DNA from 2 places in the Paenibacillus sp. J31P190 genome. Region 2 is predicted to be linked to the other one. Evidence: riboswitches for the same ligand, from Rfam matches in the RefSeq annotation. Region 2 holds a riboswitch; the other holds the start of a gene.
What was found. A riboswitch is a leader RNA that binds a small molecule or an ion and turns the genes downstream of it on or off. The one in region 2 is predicted to bind FMN.
Positions count from the first base shown of each region.

Region 1: linked by a shared signal. The riboswitch ahead of ribD (bifunctional diaminohydroxyphosphoribosylaminopyrimidine deaminase/5-amino-6-(5-phosphoribosylamino)uracil reductase RibD) and the one ahead of AC58U0_RS16315 (DMT family transporter) in region 2 are both predicted to bind FMN.

Region 1 covers NZ_JCAUAS010000002.1:627,369-630,785, reverse strand. The annotation lists gene lysA (diaminopimelate decarboxylase) at 1-266, shown strand, start outside; gene AC58U0_RS06535 (peptidylprolyl isomerase) at 459-890, shown strand; FMN riboswitch at 1,094-1,276, shown strand; gene ribD (bifunctional diaminohydroxyphosphoribosylaminopyrimidine deaminase/5-amino-6-(5-phosphoribosylamino)uracil reductase RibD) at 1,511-2,620, shown strand; gene ribE (riboflavin synthase) at 2,637-3,308, shown strand; gene AC58U0_RS06520 (bifunctional 3,4-dihydroxy-2-butanone-4-phosphate synthase/GTP cyclohydrolase II) at 3,357-3,417, shown strand, end outside.
Region 2 covers NZ_JCAUAS010000008.1:84,666-88,082, forward strand. The annotation lists gene AC58U0_RS16305 (CBO0543 family protein) at 201-776, shown strand; gene AC58U0_RS16310 (hypothetical protein) at 826-1,224, shown strand; FMN riboswitch at 1,358-1,504, shown strand; gene AC58U0_RS16315 (DMT family transporter) at 1,701-2,624, shown strand; gene AC58U0_RS16320 (FMN-dependent NADH-azoreductase) at 2,700-3,335, opposite strand.

The DNA.
Region 1 (3,417 bases), on a different contig from region 2:
TAGCAGGGAAATGCTGTGAGAGCGGCGATATGCTGATCTGGGATCTGAACCTGCCAAAAGTAAATTCTGGAGACGTACTCGCTGTATCTTGCACAGGAGCATACAATTATGCAATGGCAAGCAATTATAACCGTATCCGCCGTCCTGGCGTTGTCTTCGTGAAAGATGGTCAAAGTGATCTTGTCGTGAAACGCGAAACGTTCGATAACATCGTTGGCAACGACGTCATTCCTGCAAGAATGAAACAAATGAGCGAGACCGTTTAATTGGTTTTGAATAAAAAAGAAGGAAACCACAGCTTCACGGGGTTTCTTTCTTTGCGTTTGCGCGGGAAGCGCATTTTCGCAGTCAAACAGGGCATGGTCGGGGGAGAATTGTGTAAGAAATATAGCGCAGTTTGTGAAATGGATGTTTTCATAGTAGAATAAGATATTATTTCCTAAAGGAGTGGACCACAAATGGCCAAACAAGCAAAAATTAAACTAGCAGGTGGCGGCGAAGTCGTTATCGATCTTTTCGAAAACGATGCACCGAATACCGTTGCTAACTTTGAAAAATTAGCAAACTCCGGTTTCTATAACGGACTTGTTTTTCATCGTGTTATTCCAGGATTCGTAGCACAAGGTGGCTGCCCTACTGGAACAGGAACTGGTGGCCCTGGTTACCAAATCAACTGTGAAATCAACCCGAACAAACATGAGCGCGGCTCTTTGGCTATGGCTCATGCAGGCAGAAATACAGGTGGAAGCCAGTTCTATATTGCTTACCAACCGCAACCACATTTGGATGGACAACACACCGTATTCGGTAAAGTATCCAAAGGTATGGAACTAGTCGATGCTTTCAAAGGCAAAGATTTGATGGAGAAAGTTGAAGTTGTAGAAGTATAATTCGCCATATTTAAAAAGAGGCCTGTTGATTTATTTCAATAGGTTTCTTTTTTGATTTAATTCCGAGTGAATTCATTGAAAAAGTAAGAAATTAATGTGAAAAGGAAAAAAGCACTTGCTTTTTGTAAGTGTGAGTGATAAATTTTTCATTACCAAAGTAATTTTTAGCTAGTTCTTAGTTGTAAGTTACTTTCTTATGTATGCAAAACCTTCGGGGCGTGGTGAAATTCCACACCGGCGGTGATTCGATAGCATGTACCCGTTACATGATTTCGATAAGTCCGTGACCCGTTTTGAAGCTAGCGGTACCTGACACATAGCTTCGCTACGGCTGATCCGGTGCAATTCCGGAACCGACAGTATAGTCTGGATGGGAGAAGGAAAACGCGAACATTTGATTCGCTATGCATGCTTGTACATTTTTTCACGTAAACAAAAATTCGGCAGGTCTGTTTTTTGAAGCAGATACGTCGTTGTTGTTTGATTTGATCAAAAATGCGGCAAGTATGGATGGATGAAGCTTCTTCGTGTTATCTAGACAATCTCTGGCCCCTATCCGATACACGGAGGGGCCTTTTTGCATTCAAATTTTGGAATGAACCTGAAAGGCGGTGAACTTCGTGCATGTACTGAATGACGAAGCTTACATGAGACTTGCTTTGCAAATGGCTGAAAGTGCTCTTGGTCAGACAGGGATTAATCCCGTAGTAGGGTGTGTCCTTGCTAAAAATGGACGCATCGTTGGCATGGGAGCGCACCTGAAGCGCGGACATGGCCATGCCGAGGTTCTCGCCTTGCAAATGGCAGGCGAGGAAGCTAAGGGCAGTACGGCTTATGTGACATTAGAGCCGTGCAGTCACTTTGGCAAGACGCCACCGTGCAGCGACCGACTCATTGAGGCCGGTGTGTCACGGGTTGTCGTCGCTGGAACGGATCCGAACCCGCAGGTTGCTGGGACAGGCATCGCTAAGCTGCGCGAGCATGGTCTCGACGTGGCGGTTGGGCTGCTTGCAGAGGAGGCCGCGGCAATGAACGAGGCCTTCAACAAATACATCGTCACCCGCATGCCTTATGTGACGATGAAGACGGCGAACACGCTAGACGGTCGCATCGCCTCGAAGACCGGCGACAGCAAGTGGATCACGTCGCCAGCGTCGCGTGCCTTCGTTCATACCCTGCGCCATCGGCATCAGGGGATCATGGTCGGCGCCAGCACGGTCATCGCCGATGACCCGCTGCTGAGCGCGCGCGGCGACGTACCGGCTGTGCAGCCGGTACGGATCGTCGCGGACTCGCTCTTGCGAGTCCCGCTGGGCGCCCGGGTGCTCACGGAGCAGGATCGTCAGCCGACGATCCTGCTCGCGAGCGCGCAGGCGCCCGCAGAGCGGCGTGCCGCGCTTGAAGCGCGCGGCATAACGGTCCTCACCTGCGGGGATGGCCCGCAGGTGGACCTGACGCTCGCCATGCGGCAGCTCGGCGAGCGCGAGATCGGCTCCATCCTCCTAGAGGGTGGAGGGAAGCTCAATGGCGCTATGCTGGAGCAGCGCCTGATTGATAAGCTGGTGCTGATGTTTGCGCCGAAACTCATCGGCGGAGGCTCTGCAGCACCTGTAAACATCAACTTCGATGGCTTCGCGAAGATGGATGATGCGATTACGCTCGACCGACTCAAGGTCGAGCAGTTCGGACCGGATATATGCGTAACCGGCTATCCGAATTATAAGAGCTAACGAATGGAGGACTTGCATGTTTACCGGAATTATCGAAGAAATCGGCCACATGCGCCGCATTCATAGTCAAGGGCAAGCGATGGTATTGACCATCGCAGCCAAGAAAGTACTAGAAGATGTCCACCTGGGTGACAGTATTTCTGTAAATGGCGTCTGTTTGACGGTTATATCCTTTGATAACGACTCATTTTCCGTGGATGTTATGCCAGAAACATACCGCAAGACAAATCTTCGCAAACTACAAACAGGCACACGCGTGAATTTGGAGCGGGCAATGGCAGCGAATGGCCGGTTCGGCGGGCACATTGTTCAAGGGCATGTGGATGCAACCGCAACGATCCTTTCACGAATACCCGAAGAAAATGCCGTTGTTTACCGGTTCGAACCGGAGAACAAACATATTTTCCGATATATCATTTCCGGGGGTTCCATCACAGTTGACGGCATAAGCCTTACCGTTGTTGATGTCAATGATCGTGAAGTGGCGGTATCCATCATCCCGCATACCCTTGCTCAAACGGTCCTACATGATAAAAGGGCCGGGGATACAGTCAACATGGAATGCGACGTGCTTGGTAAATATATGGAGCGTCTACTAAAGTTCGGTCCATCTGAATCTTCGGATGGAAAAGGGAAAAAGCAAAGTACGCTAACTGCGAGCTTTCTCGCCGATAACGGCTTTATGTAGGAACTTGAAGAAAGCTTTGCTAAAGCAAAGCTCTAAGGAGAGGTGAATATGACACAAATAAACTTCAACACAATAGAAGAAGCGCTAGAGGATCTTAAACTAGGTAAAG
Region 2 (3,417 bases):
CCATCCAGTCTAACTAGAGATCTATTTTATTTATCCCCCTATTATAAACATGTTAGTCAAACATAAAAAGAGCTGCCCGCGGCAGCTTTTTTTAGTTTCTTTGTTTGGCTGACTATTCCTTACATGCATAATAGAATGTTCTTTTATCCACACTAGAAGGTATGAAGCAAAAAGCAAAAATGCGAGGGGGAAAGATCTATATGGAAAAGATATTATTGCGGATTTTATTTGCCTCATCATTAGCAGCAGCCCCATTCATTTTGAAACGTAAAAACCTGCTCATGTATCTGACTGTATTCTTTTCGAAATGTGTTTTATCAAGTTCGATCGATTCCTACTTTATTAAAAAAGGGAAGATAGCGTACCCCGTTCGTCCTTTCGCCAAAGTATTTGACACGAATATTTTGTACGATTTGTTATTCTATCCGCTTTTAAGTGTTATCTGGGTAAGAACGACTTATCAAAGCAAGCCAGTTGAACTTCTCACGAGAAGTTTATATTTTAGTGGACCAATGACTTTACTTCAATGGTTTTTAGAGAGAAAAACAGATTTGTTTAGATGGAAATCCTGGTCTGTTCTTCATACATTTGTATCACTTAATTTTACTTTGTTTACAATAAGAGGGTTTGTGGGTTTATTAAAAAGGATTACGCCTGAAGTAAGAGGAGGAAATTTTGTAGAGGAACGATCCCATAGCAAGATGCCTTCACCTGAGTTCATAGTAAGTTCAGCAAATCACCGACTGCCAAATGACAACTATGCACAAATCCAATAAAATTGAGAAACTATTATGGGCCATCGCACTCCCTGGGTTTGGTCAGTTTTTGAACGGGAAATATGTTAAAGGAATCACGTTGATTATCTTGGAATTTATCGTGAACTACATGTCAGATCTCAATCAAATTATAATCGACAGTTTCAAAGGAAACATTCAAGAGGCCATCCAGCAAACCGATTATCATTGGTTAATGTTTTACCCTTGTCTCTACATGTTTGGTATCTGGGATGCTTATAAAGACGGGGGAGATACGGCAGAGTATGCGTATATTCCTTTTGTATTAGGCGCTTTCCTGGGGACGGTAGGAATCATCTATTCGGATGTGTTTCAACCATTCGGTAGTCTTTTAGGTCCAGTTTGGCTGCCTATGCTATTTTCATTTGTTGGTATTACAATAGGCGTTGTTCTATTTCTTTTTTTAAAACGACGTCATTCGACACTTTAAAGGGTATCCCTGTCAGATAGATAAGACAGCTGGAGATCCCTTTTTTATATAGTCAACCTGATCTACTGCCAAATCGTTGCGAAAAAGGATTGCCACTTAAACTGTAACATGTTATTATACACTTTATTAGAATATGAACCTTCGGGGCAGGGTGAAATTCCCTACCGGCGGTGATGGATACGTAAGTATCCAAAGCCCGCGACTCCCAGTCTGTATAGAGTGGGACTGACTTGGTGAAATTCCAAGGCCGACGGTATAGTCCGGATGAGAGAAGGTGAAGGACAACTTGTTAAAAATTCAATTTTTAATAGGTCTGTTTGTCAATGCCCCTGTTGATCTAAACAGGGGTATTGTCTCTTTCAGGAGGTTCAATTCAAAACATCATATAGGGATCTTTGAGCTAATCTCAAAGTCTCTCTTATTAGGAGGTTTTTGAATTGGAAAATGTATTTAAGCTTGGAAGTAAACGCGCAAGTTTGTATTCATCAAGTATCAAAGGCATCAGTGGGATCTGGTATGTGGCACTAGGAGCTACAATGTGGGGGTTGGACCCTCTATTTAGAATCTTATTGTTGAAAAGTTTTACCTCTGCACAAATTGTATTCATTGAGCATCTGCTGCTGGCATGCTATGCGCTTCCGGTGCTGATGAAGTACCGCAAGTCCTTAGCCGGCAAACTAACACTAGCCGTTATTGGCGCTCTTCTATTTATTTCTTGGGGTGGATCGGCCATAGCCACCATACTCTTCACTTCGGCCTTCGCTCACGGCAGTGCTAACTCCGTACTTCTGTTGCAGAAATTACAGCCCTTGTTCGCCATCGTATTGGCTCGTGTACTGCTTAAAGAGACACTGCCTTCCAAATTTTTTGCCTATATCATAATGGCGCTGTTAGGCACGTATCTGCTGACGTTTGGTTTTGCTTCACCGGAGATGGGCTTGAAAGACTTAGGCACGTTAAGCTGCTTATTTTCAATTCTGGCGGCTGTCTTATGGGGAGGATCGACCGTCATGGGTAAATTCCTGCTGCAGAAAAACTTGGATTTCCCTGTTGTCACATCGCTGCGCTTCCTGATGGCGATCCCGCTGCTAACGGTTGTTCTTTTGGTAAGTGGCGATGCTTGGCATGTAGGCGGTTCTAGCGGTGATCTAACACTTATTGCAGTGAACCTGTTGTTCCAAGCCTTTTTCCCAGGGTTGATCAGTATGCTCCTTTATTATAAAGGGCTATCATCGACAAAGGCATTCTTTGCAACGCTAGCCGAGCTTGCTTTTCCAGCTGTAGGTGTATGCATAAACTGGGTTGTATTTGGTCAAAAGCTGACTATAGGACAACTCGTAGGCTTCGTGTTTATATGGTTAACCCTGTGGTTAATGAGCCGCAGTAAAGGAAATGTCTAAGCCATATCAAAACAAGAATTTCTATTATTGAACGTAAAAAGAACCCGCTAGATTTAGCGGGTTCTTACTATTTTCTTAGAAACTAGCTGCAACTTCTTTTGCTTGTGCAATTGCTTTTTCTTTAATGGATTGAGCTTTATCCGGCGTTACAGCCATGCCTTCAACAAAAATGGCTTCGAAGGAAGGGATACCGTAGAATTGAGAGATTTTTTTCAGGTAGCTGAAGCCACTTTCAAATGCTGCAGCAGGACCTTCGGAATAAATGCCGCCACTCGCTTGAATATGAAGGCCTTTTTTGTTTGTCAACAAACCAACTGGACCACTTTCCGTATATTTGAAAGTTTTACCTGCAACGGAAATTGCATCAATGTAAGCTTTCAATACTGGAGGGAATGAGAAGTTCCACATTGGAGAAACAAAAACATATTTATCGGCAGCCACGAATTGGTCAACGATTGCGCCTAAACGTGCAACTTTTGCTTTTTCTGCATCAGACAGCTGGTCAAAAGCTGTTCCTGATTGAAGTTTCCCCCAACCGCTGAATACATCAGCATCAATTTGAGGAATATCTTGTTTGAAAAGATCCACATGAATAACCTCATCTGATGGATTCGCTTCACGGTATGCATCGATAAATTCTTTACCTACCGCTAGGCTGAATGATGTTTGGTGATCGTGCGGGTGTGCAGTGATATAAAGCACTGTTGCCATAATAAATTACTTCCCTTCTATACTTAAAATAATTACAGTTGTATTATAACTTATTTTCGGTAAATATCAAACAAAAAATTAG